Regions from separate parts of the Staphylococcus sp. Ze2 genome, predicted to be linked through region 1. Evidence: riboswitches for the same ligand, from Rfam matches in the RefSeq annotation. Region 1 holds a riboswitch; each other region holds the start of a gene.

What was found. Region 1 has a riboswitch for thiamine pyrophosphate ahead of tenA (thiaminase II). Riboswitches for the same ligand answer to the same signal wherever they lie in the genome.
Region 2: it holds a riboswitch for thiamine pyrophosphate, as region 1 does, so the genes downstream of both, ACM591_RS10275 (ECF transporter S component) here and tenA (thiaminase II) in region 1, are expected to answer to the same signal.
Region 3: it holds a riboswitch for thiamine pyrophosphate, as region 1 does, so the genes downstream of both, ACM591_RS02000 (thiamine phosphate synthase) here and tenA (thiaminase II) in region 1, are expected to answer to the same signal.

Annotation. Positions count from the first base shown of each region.
Region 1 covers NZ_CP183486.1:1,187,787-1,194,287, reverse strand. Annotated here, with positions in the region: gene ACM591_RS05340 (HD domain-containing protein) at 1-226, shown strand, start outside; gene yidC (membrane protein insertase YidC) at 343-1,212, opposite strand; gene thiE (thiamine phosphate synthase) at 1,300-1,938, opposite strand; gene thiM (hydroxyethylthiazole kinase) at 1,941-2,729, opposite strand; gene thiD (bifunctional hydroxymethylpyrimidine kinase/phosphomethylpyrimidine kinase) at 2,722-3,543, opposite strand; gene tenA (thiaminase II) at 3,545-4,225, opposite strand; TPP riboswitch at 4,303-4,401, opposite strand; gene ACM591_RS05310 (transglycosylase family protein) at 4,667-5,362, opposite strand; gene ACM591_RS05305 (single-stranded DNA-binding protein) at 5,789-6,208, opposite strand; gene ACM591_RS05300 (YwpF-like family protein) at 6,399-6,501, shown strand, end outside.
Region 2 covers NZ_CP183486.1:2,181,631-2,188,131, reverse strand. Annotated here, with positions in the region: gene purD (phosphoribosylamine--glycine ligase) at 1-127, shown strand, start outside; gene ACM591_RS10285 (energy-coupling factor transporter transmembrane component T family protein) at 236-1,042, opposite strand; gene ACM591_RS10280 (ABC transporter ATP-binding protein) at 1,035-2,444, opposite strand; gene ACM591_RS10275 (ECF transporter S component) at 2,457-3,032, opposite strand; TPP riboswitch at 3,113-3,214, opposite strand; gene graF (glycopeptide resistance-associated protein GraF) at 3,577-3,711, opposite strand; gene auxA (lipoteichoic acid stability factor AuxA) at 3,954-5,255, shown strand; gene ACM591_RS10260 (class I SAM-dependent rRNA methyltransferase) at 5,574-6,501, shown strand, end outside.
Region 3 covers NZ_CP183486.1:475,661-482,161, reverse strand. Annotated here, with positions in the region: gene ACM591_RS02020 (ThiF family adenylyltransferase) at 1-176, opposite strand, end outside; gene ACM591_RS02015 (thiazole synthase) at 176-943, opposite strand; gene thiS (sulfur carrier protein ThiS) at 945-1,145, opposite strand; gene ACM591_RS02005 (NAD(P)/FAD-dependent oxidoreductase) at 1,146-2,252, opposite strand; gene ACM591_RS02000 (thiamine phosphate synthase) at 2,239-2,832, opposite strand; TPP riboswitch at 2,892-3,001, opposite strand; gene xylB (xylulokinase) at 3,151-4,638, opposite strand; gene ACM591_RS01990 (AEC family transporter) at 4,740-5,663, opposite strand; gene ACM591_RS01985 (GA-like domain-containing protein) at 6,405-6,501, opposite strand, start outside.

The DNA.
Region 1 (6,501 bases):
TCATTTTAAAGAATCTATGTGGAAAGAACATGATACAAAGAATATTAACGAAGTCGATACATCTCTTTATAGCGAATGGTCCCCTTCTGCTATAAAACATTTTTATGAAAAATTATTTAAACTTAAAGATTTAATGCATACAACTACTGCCAAACAAATTGCACAAGAGCGACATCAATATATGCAACAATTCGTTGAACAATTTTTTAATGAATGGTATTGCTAGTTGTAACATTAAATTTAAATAATCAAAAACTTTCGAACCAAAAAGAATCCCGAACTGATTTAATTATCAGTTCGGGATTCTTCTTATATCTAGAAATTTAACTCTTGGTGTTTATTTTATTTTTTTTTGTTTTTCTTAGATACTACTTGTGTGTTTTTACCTTTACCAGTTGATTCTGCTTTATTTTTCTCCATTGCTTCAATCATCGGTGCCACTTCTTTTTTAGCAAGTTTTGAGTAATACATATTTGCTACTTGTGTTTGTACAATCAAGAACGCCGCACTAACTGACCAATATAGACCTAAAGCAGATGCAGAGCTTAATGCAATCCACACAATCATTATAGGTGAGATGACCATCATCATATAACCCATTTGACGTTGTTCATTTGGCATACTCTTACTTGATACATATGCTTGTAAGAAGTATAAAATACCTGCAATAATTGTAATCCAAATATCTGGTTTTGCTAAGTTAAACCATAAGAAGTTAGGGTGTTCAGTGAAACCACCGCTTGAAGGGTATTTTAATACGAAGAATAATCCCATAATAATCGGCATTTGGATTAAAATCGGTAAACAACCTAACATGCTCTTCATAGGGTTCATATCATATTTTTTATAAACTTCCATCATTTCTTGGTTTGCTGCCATCTTCTCTTCTTGCGTACGCGAACGTTTAACCTTTTCTTGAATAGCATCAATATCCGGTTTTGCAACCTTCATTTTTTCACGCATCATGTGACTGTTTTTATAGTTTGATAACATGAATGGCAATAATACTACACGAATCGCCAATACAAGTACTATGATTGCTAAACCATAGTCGTTATTAAAACTAGTTCCTAACCAATGTATAACTTTATCCATTGGTTCTACGAACGTATTATAGAAAAATCCATCTCTATTTCCAGGTTTTGAATAGTCACAGCCTGCTAAAAAGACCATTACACCTAATAATAAAGGGAGTAGCGCTTTCTTCTTCATTTTTCCACCTCTAATGATATATTCACATAGAATTTATTTTATCATATTAGGAGGGAAGTAGAAAACAAAAAAAGAAATTTTTATACTTTAATCAACATTTTGTAAAAATTGTCTTACTGTCTTACTTATATTGTCACTTTTACTTATTGCAGAAATGATTGATACACCGTTCGCTCCAGCTTGGATTATTTCTTCTGTATTATCGACAGTAATTCCGCCTATTGCAACGATTGGGAAATCCTCAATATAACTTCTTAACTTAGGTATCATTTCAGGACCAACTGGGGAGTTTGCATCCTGTTTAGAATTAGTGGCGTACATCGGACCAACACCGATATAATCAACATAAGTTAAATCAGATTGCTCATATTCCTTAATATCACTAATACTTAGACCAATAATTTTATTTTTAAATTTTTGGGCAAACTCCGTAACTTTCATATCATTTTGCCCTACGTGAATTCCATCAGCATTTATATTTTCAGCTAGTGTTACATCATCATTTACAATAAAAGGTACATTATAACTGTGACAAAGTTCTAATAATTGTTGTGCCATTTCCACCTTATCATTTCCAGTTAAAGAACCATCACCCTTTTCTCTATATTGAAACATAGTGATACCTGAATCTAAGGCTGTTTTCACAACCTCTTTTATCGATTTCGATACTGGTATATCTTGAGTACCGCATATAAAATAAACTTTCAAACTATCTTTATCGAACATAATTACACCTCTTGCCTGTTACTCAATGTTAAATAGTCATCGTATTGAATGTGATAAAGTGCATTTAGTAATTCAATCATAAATGAGCCAGGTCCATTATTTTTTGAATTTTGTTCAGCTTGTTCTGAAGCTATATTATAAATTGAAATAGCATCTATTAACCTATCTACAGTCACTTTTTTATCTTGATTTAAAAAACTCGCTATAACTGCACCTAACAGACATCCAGCGCCTGTCACTTTTGCTAATAATGGTGAGCCATTAGATAATTTATACATTTTATTGTCTTGAATCACAATATCTGTTTCTCCTGTTATGGCTATTGCTGTATCAAATTGTTTATATGCATTTTTAGCAATAGTAATTGCATCCAAATCTTGGTCACTATCTGTCCCTTTCATTGTTGTATCTGCATCCATCAATGCTAATAATTCTGATGCATTACCTTTGATTACAGCAACATCAATTTCTTTCAAAAAAGTTGCGCAGAAATCTTTTCGATATTGAGACGCTCCTACCGCTACAGGGTCAAAAACAATGGGCGTTCCTATTTGATTTGCCGTTTTAGCAATCTTTAATATATCTATTTCTCTTGCTTTCGTCAGTGTACCAATATTTATTAGTAGTGCATTTGCATAAGTAAGCATATCCATCGCTTCTTCCGGTGCTTCGCTCATAGCTGGACTTGCGCCTAAGCTCAATAAGCCATTGGCTGTAAAATTCTTTACAACATCATTCGTATAACAAATAACTAACGGATTATTTTCTCTTAATTGATTCAAGCTATTCATCATCTAAACCTACTTTCTTCATATATGCAAAATGGTTTACTGGTCCTCTACCCTGACCTATTTCAGGTGTGTATTTGATACTTAATGAAATAAAGGCTTTAGCTTTTTTGACCGCTTCAAAAATTGATTTACCTTTGGCGAGTTCCGCAGTGATGACTGCTGAAAATGTACATCCTGTACCATGTGTGTGTTTTGTTTCATAACGTGGATCTTCAAAAGTATAAACATTTTCCTTCGTGAATAAGTAGTCTTTAGCTTTATCTAAATCTTCAGCATGCCCACCTTTAATCACAACACCTTTACTACCAATTTCATTTATGAAAATTTCACCGGCTTTATAAATAGATGCTTCATTATCTATAGTCAATCCAGTGATTTCTTCTGCTTCAGGTAAATTAGGCGTTGCGACTGTAGCCAATGGTAATAAAATATTCTGTAAATCCTTTTTAGCATCATCATCCATCAGTGAGTCTCCACTTTTTGCTAGCATAACTGGATCTATAACGTATGGTATATCTGGATACGTTTCTAAATACGCTTGAATAACTTTCATCATATCTTTTGATGCAATCATACCCGTTTTAATTGCATGTGGTAACTCATCATCAAAAACACTGCTAAGTTGTTCAGATAACCATTGAGTTTCTAAATTATGGATGTGTTGTACGCCTTTTGTATTTTGAGCTACAATACTCGTTATAGTGGCCATCCCATATACGCCACACGCATGAAAAGATTTTAAATCTGCCATAACACCGGCGCCACCAGTTGGGTCGGTGCCTGCAATAGTCAAAGCAATTTTCGGTTTCTTCATTTTATTCCCCTCCATATAACCAATCTTCTTCTATATATGACATATTAAAGAAATTACGTTCATGAATTGTACTTTGTAAAAAACACATTTTTATTTCATACTTTTCATCAACTGTACATGCTTCAGTTAGTTTATTCAATAATTTATCAAATACATCGACCAGTTCATCCATTTCAGTACTGTAAAAATCGAACCATTTTGCTAATATCGAATCTCTATTTAATTGATTATCTTCTAACGCACGTTGTGCAATCGCTTGGTAAACATAAGGACAAGGCGCCATTGCAGCAATCGTATATGCTGCATTTTCTTTTGCATACGCATTAAAATACATGTGCTTAATATAATGATCACCACTTGGTGGCCAGACTTTTTCACTTACAATATCATCATAATTTTCTCCAACATATTCAGCCAAGATTTCATGTGCCTCTACTTCACCATCTACAATAAACTGAATTTGATCTACTAAAAATTTCACGTCTTCTAATTTATTCATTTTTGGAATTAGCAATGCATATATATTAGCGAATTCTTTTAGATACGATGCGTCGGCACGTAAATAAAACTTTGTGGCATTAATTGATAAATCACCGTGCAACATCCCTTGAATAAATGGATCCTCGTAAATATCATTGATGATATATTGTGACTCTTTTTTTAACATTTCTGAAAATAACAAATGATTTCCTCCTATAAATTAAAAAACTACATTCCAACTAGGAATGTAGTTAATTAATAGAAAGGTATAGCAATTTAACTATAATTAAACTACTTTCCTACGTTGGCATTAACCAAATCAGGTTGTAAGGGTCTGACGTAAATCATCTCAGCCAAAAGGCTCCCCTAGTAGATTTTATATATTGTATTTATCTAAAAGATATCAAAGTAAGCCAGCTATTGCAATAAAATGGTTTATATATAAACTAAGGACATAGAAATCAAATTTAGTTAAAAAGATTTCATTAGATTAGTTTATCTCCTACGAATATGACTATTTTCGAAATCACATTAATATTTAACTTTATTATTTCATTAGTATGTTATCTTTACGATAAAAAAGTCCGCGACATCTAGTTATGTCGCGGACTCTAATCATTCACTATATTAAGTTACTATTATATTATGCAGTTACCCATTGTGAAGGGCCAACTTCATCATATAATTTTTGAGCTGCAGCGTCTTGTACTGCTTCTGGTGCATTACCAGCTGGTTGACCTTGATATTGAGCTGGTGCTACTGAATCCCATGTACTTTGTAAGAATTGGAACTTACCTGAAGCACCTGATGATGGGTTTGTAGCATGAATATCGCCACCTGATTCACGTTGCGCAATTTGTTGTAAGTGTGCATTTATACCTGATGAACCTTCTGAAGCTTCATTTGAACTTGATTCGTTTGAAGTAGTTGAAGGTTGTGAAGTTGCTTCTTGTTGCGGTTGTTGTGTTGTTTCTTCTTGAGGTGCTGCTTCTTGTGCTGGTTGCTCTGTTGTAGTTTGAGCTTGCTCTTCTTGTACATTATTATTTGTAGTTTCTTCTACTGGTGTGTTTGATTCTTCGCTAGAACCTTCCCCATAGCTCCAGCTAAAGTTTTCACCGTCTGAAGAAAAGTTAAAGTCTGTATTATTGTATGTGAAATTAATGTCATATGCACCTTCTTGAACTGGTGCTTCATTTAATGATTCTGGATTAGTTAGTGCTTGTTGTGCTAATTGTGCTTTGTCTACACCTTGTTCAGCAGCGTCAGCTGAATTTCCTGTTGCAAATCCTGTTACTCCAAGTCCTACTGCTAAAGTTGATGCGATTACTGTTTTTTTCATTGTAAAAAAATCCTCCTATAAGATAAATAAGTTATTTATGATTAATTTGCAATTACAACTATAACATTCATAAAATCCTTGTAGGTTACAGTGAAGTGAAAAAAACTGCCCTTTCTTTACGATTAAATTACATATAAATATATTTTTAAATTAATTTCATTCTGTTTAAATACCACTGTGAAAGTTTTTTAGAATATTAAATCGTTATATGACATGTAATATAATTGTAATTTATCTGACTATTCTGGATAATAGAATCTTCTATTTTACTTTTTCATTTCTCAAAAATTATTTTTATATTTAAAAAGCTATCCCTCTTTTTCACTTACATTAAGAGGAATAGCCTGAAGAAGTATAATTGATAGTAGGATTTAATGTATATAGATTTGGGTGGGTTAATTTTGAGGTAGGTTTAAATTGGGAGTATTATACAATTTCATATATTTCATTATCTTGTAAATTTTTTTCTTTATTAGAATTACAAACTTGCTCTATAGGGAATATTTCATGAAATTCATTAACTTCATCTTTGCTTCTCGGAGACATAAATCTAATCGTTTCAATAAAAAGTTCCGATACAAAATGCATCTGCCCTTCTTTTTCATATTTTCGTGATTGCATTTGACCAGTGATACCCACAAGTGATCCTTTATTTAAATATAGTTCGATATTATTAGCTATTTTACCAACTGCCTTACAATAGAGATAATCACAAATAGTATTTTGATCCTTATCTTTATAATTTCTTGTTATCGCTACACACATTGTAGCTAATTTATTCCCTTCCTTTTCATAAATTTTAGGGTCTTTGGTTAATCTCCCTACTATGACAATGTTGTTAATCATATGTCACCTCCTTTGTAACTTTATACTAATCATTTTCAAATCGCAGGTCAAAATGCATTAATACTAGAATTTAAAAGTGAATTCACACTAAATTCTACAAAATTCACCTTTACTATTTAAAATTACGTTATAATGATTGTATAAATGAAATAATTGTAGAATTTAAATTTATTAAATGGATGTGAGAACGATGAAATCATTTAAAGCTGTTCGATTTCAAATCGTATCAGAAAGTGGCGGCGTCACTGAATACGAATTAGAAGATGGCGTTATAATCAATAAAGAAAATAGTG
Region 2 (6,501 bases), 990 kb from region 1:
CATATTAGCATTAGGCGAAGGTGAAAATATTGCTGAAGCTAAATTTAATGCCTATGAAGCGGTCGACAAAATAGAAAGCGATGGTCTTTTCTATCGTAAAGATATTAGTAATAAAGCAATAAAATAGTTAAAAGTTTATCATGAAATTAAAAAGCGATTGGACAAAGTGGTTTAAATTTTGTCCAATCGCTTTTCTTTTTGGATAATATGTCTACTTAAAAAGTGGTTAATCCTTTTAATAAATATCTGTTACACGTATATCTTCAATGCCAGTAATGGGAATGTATTGAGCTAATAAATAAGCACTTAATAACATGATACCCATTACTAAAATTAATAGAAAATCTTTATACGAGAAAGGCGCATAATAATAATATGTTCTTGGACCATCTTTAAATCCATTTTTTTCCATTGCTACAGATAGCTGATGTGCTTTACGAATATTTTGGCTTAACAAAGGAATTAATAAATGTTTTAATTTTTTAAAGCCACGATAATTTTGTGCGTTAATTAACTGATAACGCATTTTTAATGATTTTCTAAGTTGTATTAATGAAATGAACATAAGTGGAACCATACGAATTGCTGCCATAAAGGCATAAGCAACTTTAGGTTTTACTTTTAAGTGTTGCATTAAACTGTAAAAAACTAAAACAATCTGAGAAGTGAAAGCAATTAAAACCCCGAAAAATGAGATGGTAGTCGTACGCATGGCTAAATGTAAGCCACGATATAAACTCTCTGAAGTAATATGGATAAAACCAAATTGGAATAGTGTGTGCGTACCATCACCATAAAAAATCATAAACAACGCAGATATGAGGCTGAATAGCATTGTTAAAATAACAAAAGTTAAAGTGATTTTTAATTGCAAACCATTAAAAGCCAACAAAAATAGTAGCATCAAGCATACAATGTAGAGCATGAAATCAAATTGATGAACAAATATAACAAAGAAAAATAAAATAATAGCGATTGCTAACTTAGTAATTATATTTACATCATCTACAAAAGTATAATGTTTCTTCCAAATATCAAACATAAGAATCACCGGCCATTTCTTCTATGACGTGATGTGATAAATGTAGTCTTCGTGTTGGATAACGAGATATAATTTCTGAATCGTGTGTAACCATAACAATAGTCTGACCACTTGCTACACGTTGTTGAAATAATTTTATTAAATTAAATGTATTATGACTATCGAGGCCGAATGTAGGCTCATCAAGTAATATGAAATCAGATGATGAACTTAGTGCGATTGCAACACTTAAACGTCTTTTTTGACCTATTGAAAGTTCATAAGGATGTTGAGACTTTACTGATAACAAGTTAAGCGTTTCTAACATCGCTTCAGTCTGCGTCTCAGCTTCTTGTTTAGAATTAAATTTATTTCTATATTGAATATAAATTTCATCATAAACGGAGGAGGTAATGAATTGTAACTCTGGATTTTGATAAACTAAATACATATATTTAGCGGCTACTTTAATTTTATTGAAAGGCCGATGATTCACTAACATACGTCCTTCATATTTAATTAATTGCATCATTGATTCGAGTAATGATGTTTTTCCAGAGCCATTTGCGCCTGTAATTGTAATCCATTCTCCAGTACCTACATTTAATTGAGATATATTAACAAGATTTCGCTTACCACGTTTTATAGTTACATTATCAAATTCAAGGTCTAAGTTTGAGCTACCACTATTGAAATGCATAGTTGGTGGGGCATATTGCCATGCGTTCGGGTGCCAAACACCATATTCTGTTAACAAATCTTCATGTTCATTCAAGATTTCCTCGGGCGTGTTATCGGCAATGATGTCACCCTCATAATTTAATAAGATGACACGATCCATATGTTGCCATATATGATTCACTTTGTGTTCGACAATAATAACTGTTTGATCTTGCCACAGGGCTTTGATTTTACCCCATAATTCTGCAGTAGATTCAACATCTAACATTGCGGTAGGTTCATCTAAAAATAAGGTGTTCGATTGTTGTAATATCGTTTCGGCAATTGCTAGTTTCTGCTTCATACCACCGCTTAGCTGATTAATGTATTGGTTTTTATCAACTTTTAAATCGACGGCTTTTAATGCGTTATCTATACGTTCATCCATTTCGTGGCGAGGAATTTGTTGATTTTCTAAAACAAAAGCTAATTCTTCGTCAACTTTAGGCATACAAAATTGACTATCTGGATCTTGGAATATAACACTACTAGAATCATCGATAATCAATTCATCATATTTGATAGGTAAATCAATAAGGTTTGGTACAATGCCACTTAATACATTTAACAAAGTGCTTTTGCCAGAACCTGATGGACCTAGTAAAAGTACTTTTTCGTTTTCGTTGATTTGAAGTGATAAATTATCAAATATCTTTCTCTTACCGTTTGGATATTTTAATCGTAAATTTTTTGTAGCTATCAACGTGATTGCTCCTTATAAATTATCATAGTCACTTGCTGAAGCAGGTCTAAACAATTTGGTTACGCCCGTTTGATCCAATGCTTTTACAATATAGTAGGAAATTAGGCCGGCAACGACGATACCACTTATAAGTCTGAAGCCAATATATAACGTTAGATTCCAACCTGCAATTTCACCTAAATAACCATAAGCAAAGTCTAAAGGTAATGTTGAAATAGAAGCTAAGAGTCCAGCGAGCATTGCAATCATTGCTGAACGAGATTTATATTTGAAAATAGCAAATACAATTTCACAGGCTACACCTTGTAATAAGGCATAGACCATAGTTGCTATATCAAAACGGCCCATGACAATAGTTTCACCGGCACCAGCAGCAAATTCAGCTAAAATTGCAATACCAGCTTTAGGAATAATTAGGTATGCAACGATAGCAGCCATGAACCAAGCACCATATGTTAATTCTTCAAAATGTAATCCTGTAACTTGTAACGCTTTATACACAAAATTCCATATGTTGTAAATAACTGCAAAAACAACAGCAATTAATACAGTCACTAGAATTTCTGAAAGCTTTAATCCTTTTGACATTAAAACGCCTCCTAATATAAAAAACGCACAACCTTCTAGAAAGTTGCGCGTTAAAATATAGGCATACAAATACCTGAAAATAGGTGATTAGTACACTTTCCTACGCTAGTTTCATCTAGATCAGGTTCAAAGGGTTTGAGGGTATACCTCATCTCAGTCACAAAACACCCCTAGTGCGAATGATAATTTTAAATTTAACTATAATGTATGACTTTTGTGGGATAATGTCAAGACTGTCCATTAAATTTAATATATAATGTATGTACTTTACTGCCATTAGAGCTAATAATTCTATCATTTAATCAAGGTGCTCATATAAGACGAAGATGAGCTATTATATTAATACACATCTTATCGCATTGCATTTTAATATATAATGTTTTCATCTAGAAATATTGTTTTAAAGCATATCATATCTATACTAATGAAATGACATTGAAAAATCACATAAGAAGGTGAGGGTAGAGCATAATTATGCTCTACCCTCACTTGTCGAATTTACATTTATATTTTAAAGCACGTGATACTTATATTATTGAAACATTTAGTCTAATGAATCTTGTACATTCTTTTTAGTTTCTTCTGTACTATCATCAGCTTTTTCTTTCTTATCTTTTAATTTATCTTCCGCTTCTTTTGCTTGTTCTGCGGCTTTTTTGTTTAATTCTTCTTTACTCATAGATTAAACACTCCTTTTAAACTATATGGCTTGTATAATATATACATACCACAACATAAAAAAATCAAACAAAACTAGTGATTTAAATTTTAGTCTTAGTTATAATCAATTTATTGTTTAAATGTATGATATAAGTGGAAAGTTGACTATACATCGATTTATATCATACTATGGACGTATTTATTAAATTCTTAAAGACAAGAACTAAATGTTAATATATAATAACTTTTGAGGTGAATGGTATGTCTTTTTTGAAGAAACACGCTGAGATATTGTATAGTTATATTATAGGCATCGTTTCGCTTTTCACAGGTCTCATCATTTTAATTAATTTACCTTTAATTGATAAATTAAATAACAAGGGTAAAATTGACTTACATATTCATAATGTATGGGATTTTATAAACGCATTCTTTGGTGAAATAATTAGAGTAATAAGCAATTATATTGGGAATTTCCCAGTAATTAGTGCCATTATAATCATTTTATTCGGTATTGGTGTTATTTTGCTTGGTTTCACTCTATTTAGAACAACAAGATACGACTATGATATTTCAATATTCTTTTTAGTTGTTGGTATATTGTTCTTTATTATCACGTTAATATTAATGACTCAAGTTTATAGCTTCTTTGCTATTATTTTCGTAATACCATTTGTAATTCACATTGGTTACATCGTTTATAAGGATGAGTTAAATACAGATCATAGAAAATACCATTATCTTTGGATTATTTTCAGTTATGGTATTAGTTATTTACTCACGCAAATTGTGCTATACGGAAGAATTGATAGTGATGAAATTATACCGATTGATATTTTAAGTGTGAACACATTTTTCATAATCATGTGGTTACTAGGTCAAATGTCAATTTGGAACTTTTTATTCTTAAGAAGATCCCTTCCACTAACTAAGCAAGAACTTGGTGAAGAAGAACCGGAATTATCTAGAACAAGTAAAGGCACAGTAACAAATCAAACGAAAGAAACGTGGAAAAACATACAAGATAAAACGACAGAATTTACTAGGAAGACACGTAGAAGTGTAGATATTCAAAAAGCAAGAGATAAAAAAGATAAATTCATTACGAAGTGGAAAGAAAAAATTGATATTCAAGAGGATGATATTCCTAATTGGATGAAAATACCAAAATGGGTAAAATCAGCGTATGTAGAATTATTTTGTGGCGCAGTCCTATTGTTTTTTACTTTAATTGAATTTAACAATAGAAATTCATTGTTTGTGTCTGGCAATTGGGAGATTTCTCAAACACAATACGTAATTGAGTGGATAACATTGCTGCTGTTAATGTTTATCATCATTATTTATATATTAACGACATTAACAAATTTCTTGAAAGATAGATTTTACTATTTACAACTATTCATGGTCAGTTTATTATTTTTCAAATTACTAACTGAATTTGTGAATATTATGGTACATGGCTTATTACTATCAATTTTCATAACACCAATATTACTAATTATGTTAATTGCTATTGTAGTAGCTTTTGTAATGAAATTACGTGAACCAAGTAAATATTAATGCACTAGGACATTGAAGCAGATAAGACGAAGCGTTAAATCTTATTGAATAAATAAGATGATATCGACTGACTCTGGTAATAGTGACTATTAAAGAATCAAGTTTGTGACAAATGAGCATACTTTTCAATTTTAGTCAGATTTTTCCAATATAATCTTTAAAAGGCTGAGACATATATTAGTTGTCTCGGCCTTTAATATTTACTAACAATAATGTAGTTATTTAAAGATAATTGATGTTACCATAAGGTTGAGATGATAGAATAAGTAAGCGAAGAAAAATTATAAATATAAAAAGCAGAAAGGCTGACATAATTTTATGAAAACTGCCACATTAAATAGAGGTAAAGAAACAAAGTATTTAAATGAATATCCACTTATAGATGAAGATGATATTTACTCACATGACCATTTAAAAGAAGGAGATTTATTTTATTTAGTTAATAATCAGGAACAATATATTGCTACTGCATATGTTGGTAAACAACATAAAGGAATCGGATGGGTTTTAAGTTATGATAAAAATGAAGTGATTAACACGCAATTTTTTGAAAGACTATTTGAAACAGCAAAATCTGAAAGAACGTATTTTTATAATATCGACGGAACAAACGCTTTTAGAGTCTTTAATGGTGAAGGAGATGGCGTTGGCGGTCTGACAATAGACAACTACGATGGACATTTCTTAATTCAATGGTATTCAAAAGGGATTTATAAATTCCGTTATAATGTACTGTCAGCCTTAAAAGCGGTCTTTCCTTACACTTCAGTATATGAAAAAATGCGTTTTAAAGATGCAGAAATCGAAGGTGGCTTTGTTGATGGTGAAGCACCAGAATTTCCAATTGTAATTGAAGAGAACTTTACTTTTTATAATGTACACTTAGACGATGGGCCGATGACTGGCATCTTTTTAGATCAGAAAGAAGTACGTAAAAAATTAAAAGACCAATACGCAGAAAATAAAGAAATATTAAATGTTTTTAGTTATACGGGTGCATTTTCAGTCGTTGCAGCAGAAAAAGCTGAAATGACAACAAGTGTAGATTTAGCAAACCGTTCTCGTGCGTTAACTGAAGAAAACTTAGGGTTAAATAGTATCGATCCTAAATCGCAATATATTTATGTAATGGATACATTTGATTTTTATAATTATGCACGTCGTCATGATTTATTTTATGACACAATTGTTATAGATCCTCCAAGTTTTTCTAGAAATAAGAAAAAAACGTTTTCTGTACAAAAAG
Region 3 (6,501 bases), 710 kb from region 1:
TCAACAATATCCATATCGATTATAGTAAGTGAGCCTACTCCCATCCTTACTAACATTTCTGCGCTGTGACTACCAAGTGCACCGGCACCCATAATCATGACGTGAGTTTTTTGAAGTTGGCTTTGACCATGCTCACCAAACTGATGATATCTTACTTGTCGATTATAGCGTTCTATCATAAGAACCCAATACCTTCAGTTGGGCTCGATGCTTGTGCTGTATACTTCACAGGTATTCTTCCTGCTTCATAACTCAATCTTCCAGCACTAATCCCTTTATTCATTGCTTCTGCCATTTTCACAGGATCCGCTGCACTTGATATTGCCGTATTAAGTAAAATACCATCAGCACCTAATTCCATCGCATGACAAGCATCCTTAGGCGAACCAATACCTGCGTCTACGATTACTGGTACATTAACGCGTTCAATAATATAGCGCAAATTTAATGGGTTATTGATTCCTCTTCCCGTGCCAATAGGAGAGGCAAGCGGCATAATTGCATGAACACCTAATTCTTCTAAGCGTTTCGCTAACACAACATCATTGGATATATATGGACAGACTGTATAACCTTTTTCCAACAATACTTTGCATGCTTCATATGTTTCTAATGGGTCTGGCAGTAACGTTTCGTCATCACCAATAACTTCTACCTTAATCATGTCACAAACGCCTGCGTGATCAGCAATTTCTGCTATACGGACTGCTTCTTTAGCTGTCTTAGCCCCTGCAGTGTTTGGAAACGTGATGAATTTCGATAGATCAACTTTTGCTAATGGATTAGGTAAATCTTTGTCATATAAATTCATACGTCTCACTGCAAAAGTTAATACTTCTGTTTCTGATGCTTCAATAGCCTGAGTTTGTACCTTTTCGTTTTCAAATTTTCCTGTACCTAATAATAATCTTGAATTTAATGTAAAGTTGCCTATTTTAAACATATTAACCGCCTCCTACAAATTCTAATAATTCTAAGTTATCTTCATCATTGACTATTCGAGATGTAAATTGTTCTCTCTTAATTAATGTTTCATTGTGCTCTACAATAATGCGTGTTTCATCCAATCCTAATGATTGAATTACTTCTTGTATATTAATTGGCTGTTCAAAGTTAAATACGTCACCATTAATCTTACATTTCATTTATTTCACCTCTGCTAATCTAAAATCATATAATTGTTTTGGCCTATGCCCATTGATAATCCACTGACTTATCAGCTCACCGATTAAAGGTGAAAGTAAAATTCCATTGCGATAATGGCCAGCAATGACAAATAAGTCTTTATTCACTTCATCCATAATAGGATGTTCATTTTGACAATAAGGGCGTATGCCTGACCATTGGTTTATAATTTTCCAATTTTTTAAATCAGGTATATAACGCAAAGCTTGTGACTTAAGCCATGATTTTCCTGAATTAGACACCCCAACTGAGTAGTCATCAAAGTAACTTGTTGCACCGATTAAGTATCTATTCTTTAATTTAGGAACGACGTAACAACCATTTGTCAGGAACATGGTCACATCCAAATTTAAATTAGGTTGTTCTACTAATAGTACTTCTCCTTTTACACCACTAACCGCTTCACAAGGTAAATATTGTTGTAAAAGTCTGCTTGTCCAAGCGCCACCCGTGACAATTAACTTTTCAGTATAATAAGTTTCACTTTGTGTATCCACACGGTAGCCGCCTTTTATAGCTTCAACATGGGTTACAGTTGTTTGGTATATCCTATCTATATGTCGATGTGATAGTGATTTCAATAACGCTTTGGTGTAGTGATTTGCATTGATTTGATGATCTTCAGGCATATAAAGACCCTTTGTATGCTTTGAAGTAATCGCTCCTTTGGACATGTGCTGAACATCAGTCGAGCTAAGACGTTCTACAGATGTAAAATGTTGTCTTAAAAATTGATATTGCTGTTCAATCTTTTTATTCTCATAATGATTAGCAGCCAATTTTATTAACCCACTATTTAAATACTCAATATCCACGCCAACCTCTTCCAACAAACTATCTCTCAGAGGTTCAAACATCTTTTGAGAAGTTGTTGCTAAACTAAACAGAGCACTGTTTTCGGTGAATTCATTTTGTGCGCCTAACATTCCACCCGCTTTATAAGATGCATGCTTACCTGCTTCATCTCTATCTATCACAGCTATATTCGCAAAAGACTGACTTAACCCACGTGCGATTGACATGCCCATGACTCCTGATCCAATAATAATGACATCATACATGTCCATCCCACACTTCCTTCATATTCATGAGTTTTTGTTTCGAATATTGATTAAAAATAGAAATACCGGCTATTCCTGAAAATCCACTAGGTAAGGAGGGCATAGTATGTTGATTAATACCTCCAATTGCAATAATCGGAATATCAATTTGTAACGCTCCTTCAACCTCCGACTTTGCTCTAGGTGTCTGCTGAGGTTTAGAAGGTGTCTCAAATACGTGTCCAAACAACACAAAGTCTATCCCTAAATACTTAGCATTAGCAACACCATCTTTATGATGCGTAGACATACTCACTTGTATATCGGGATAATTAGCTTGTACCTCCTCAATATGAGGGTCATTTTCTCTAAAATGAATTGCCGACAAGTCACATTGTATGATTACGTTGATATCGCTATGAATAATAATCTTATCCTTAGAAAATCCATTTTTTATTATTTCATGAACCCACTGAATTACTTCTTCAGTAGTCATTGGAGTTCTAATTAATAAATAATCTATAACTCCTTCGATTTCACAGTAATGCTTAATATGTGATTCAGATAAATCTTGATATGGTGTAATAGCAACAAACAATATAATCACTCCAAATAAAAAAACGTTATTTTTCCTGGTGGAAAAATAACGTTATATGATTACTTCTATCATAGAAAACGCCACTTTCCTACGCCAGTGCGAACTGGATCAGGTTCTAGGAATCCCTCAGTTATTACTTCGGTCTCAGCCTTTATCAAAGGCACTTCCAGTGGTTTCTATCTATTAAATTTTCAAATTAAATATTCATTTCACACGTTTTAGCGATTACTTACAATCTAACTTATAATGATTCACATTTCAAGTCTCACTTTGACATTCGTACCACATGTACCTAATATCAGCTAGCATAAGTATGTATTGTCTTACTTATAAAGACAACTCTAACAAACGTGCTGTTATAGGTCGGGTCTGACGATAGACTTCTTGATATACTTCAAAATATTTAACATAGCGTTCATGATGGGCTTTATTTGGATAAAAGGTTCTATCATAGATAATAAATTGATCAACTATCTTTTCTACGCTTTTATACCAATTCAATCCTATAATAGCTAGCATCGCAGCCCCCATGCAAGGCCCTTCTTCATATTTTAATTTACTGACTTTCGTATTAAAAATATCAGCTTGTAATTGTAACCAAAAATCATTTTTCGCACCACCACCGATTGATGTAATATGCGTTATGTCCTTCCCCTTTTCACGTAGATGTACCAATGTTTCATACAATGAGTATGTAATACCTTCAATTACTGATCTGGCTATATCTGCATTTGTATGTAACGTACTTAACCCAATAAAGCTACCTCTAATTTGCGAATCGCCATGTGGTGTACGCTCACCTGAGAGATATGGTGCAAATAACAAACCTTCACTGCCAATTGTAGATTCACTTGCTAAGCTTAAAATTTGATTGAAAGTTAAATTAGGGAACACATGATTTTTTAACCAATTCAAACTATCTCCAGCAGCAAGCGTCACACCCATTACATATGATTTATTCTCTACAACATGATTGAAATAGTGTAAATTATGGTGATACGCCTTCCCTTCATCTGCTTCACAAGTTAATAACGTGCCAGACGTACCAATACTACATAATGTATCATTGGATTTGATAACACCCGCACCAAGTGCGCCACATGCATTATCACCACCACCCGCAAAAACCGCTACATACTCTTTTAATCCTAATGATTTAGCTAAGCTACTTTCTAAATATCCAATAAAATCTCCAGATGATACGAGTGTTGGATAAATATCACCGATACCAAATTTTGAACCAATTGTCTTCGACCAATTTTTTTGTTTTGGATCTAGTAATAGTGTGCTTGAAGCATCTGAATATTCCATATTTATTTTGCCAGTTAGCCTAAACTGCACATAATCTTTTGGTAATAAGAATGTTGCTATTTTGTTCCAATTGTTAGGTTCATTATCTTTTATCCACAGTAATTTCGTTAGTGTAAAACCTTCTAACACTGGATTTGATAACACATAATTACCAAAGTGCTGTTCTATTGTTGCACATTGACGTGTAGATCGAGTATCATTCCATAAAATCGCATTTCGAATCGGCTTATTATCGCTATCTAATGCCACTAAACTATGCATTTGACCAGATAATGATAAGCCACGAATAAAGATATCATTCAACGAATCGTTACTTAATATTTGTCTAATACATGATTTTGTTGCTTCAAACCATTCGTCTGGTTGTTGCTCATTGTATCCGGATTGAAGTTGTATAATATCAAGCTCTTCGCTAACCTTAGCTAGAACTTCTCCTTCTTTATTTACGGAAATAACTTTAACTGAACTTGTTCCTACATCTATCCCTAACACTGCTTCATTCAATATCATCGATTCCTTTTGTTAGATTTTAAATATTCAACAACTGTATCATATTGAAATAACTTTCAAAATTCCAATAATATGATATTACAATGAATCTGAAGTTAGAATAATATTTTTGATATATAAATGACGATGACTACGGTTATTGCGCTCAGTAATGTTGATAAAAAGACTAATTCTGCTGCAAGCTCAGGATAGTTATCATATTCCTGGGCAATAACTGAACTGTTAACAGACGTAGGCATGGCTGAAGTAATAAATAACGCTTGTGCTATGATACCTTCAAGCCCCATCAGTTTGATAATTACAAGGGCTATTACCGGTCCAACAATCAGCCTAACAAATATAAACACATATGAACTTGACCATTTAAAACTAAATTTAATATTAGCAATTTGAGCACCTAATAATATTAAAGCAATTGCAATCATTGCATCTGCAATATAGTTTGCGGGCGTCCATATAAACTTAGGTATGGTAACGTTACCATAATTTAAAATAATGGCGAATATCAAAGCATATAAAACAGGCATCTTAAAGTAACCCAACATTGCCTTGATTTTCCCAATATGTACAGCTTGTATTGAAAATATGCCATATGAAAAAGTAAATATATTTTGCAAGGAAAGTACAATGACTTGAACAGACATAGCTAAAGGATCTCCTTTAAATACTAAATCATTTACTGGAACACCGTAATTGCCTGAATTAAAGAATAATATGCTATTCGTTAAAGTTGTCGCTTCACCTTTATCCTTTGTACCAAAATATGTCAATAACTTACCAATACCGTAAAGAATAATTATGTATATGATAAAGAATAATACGATATACAATAATAATTTGATTTCAAAATTTGTCTTATAAAATTTCACAAATATGAATCCAGGAACAAATATGTATATGTTTAATTTTGCTAATGTTTTTAAATCTAATGAAAACTTTTTCTGCAATATATATCCTATTATAATCATAATAAAAATAGGCAACAATACAGTCTCTAAAATAATCAACATTTCGTGCATTTTAATTTTGCCCCCTTTGCCTAATTCCACTAACTTTTTTATACTTATGAAATAATGAGAAATTTACATAAGTACCCCCTTTGAAAAAATCAATCACACATATTTTATGCTAAAACTCTCTGCATATGAGCTATCGAAGCAATTTCTTTTATATAATGCAAAATCTGAATATGCCCCAAAGACTGTTAAGCTTTGTTTCACGTTAAACAACTTGTCTCTGTATTAGTAAATCCAATTTTGCTTATTAATTTATATTAATAAACTTATTTTTTCTTCCCTTTTTTCTTGTTGTTTTTCTTTTCTTCTAAAATTGACATCACTATGAAGCCGACAAGTAATATGGGTGTAAGAACTGCAACCATTATTAACATTTATTTCACCTCATTATTTGGTATTTTTGAAAATAAATTTTAAGAATAGATAACAAATCAAATAGTATCCTTTAATATTAATTTACACCTTTTAAACATCTTCCTCAATAAAACAATTTAGTTTATTTAAGAAAGCAAAATAACACCCGAGAATGACTATAAAAAATAGTTTTTAATAATATATACAATCTATAGTTTATGTATATGAATTAATGTCTCAAGGAATTGAACATGAATCTTTTGATTAGTGATAATTTACATCTACTCCATTTTCAATATATATAATAAGAGGCCCGAGATATACTAATATCTCGGACCTTTCAAACAATTTTGCAAATACTAATTTACTATATTAAATCTTGTTATAGTGTTACTTAGTTTCTTTCGTATTTTCTTTTTTACGACTTCTCCAAACTATTAGTGAACCAATAGATGCTAATAAAGCTCCAAATAGTGTTGTATCTTTA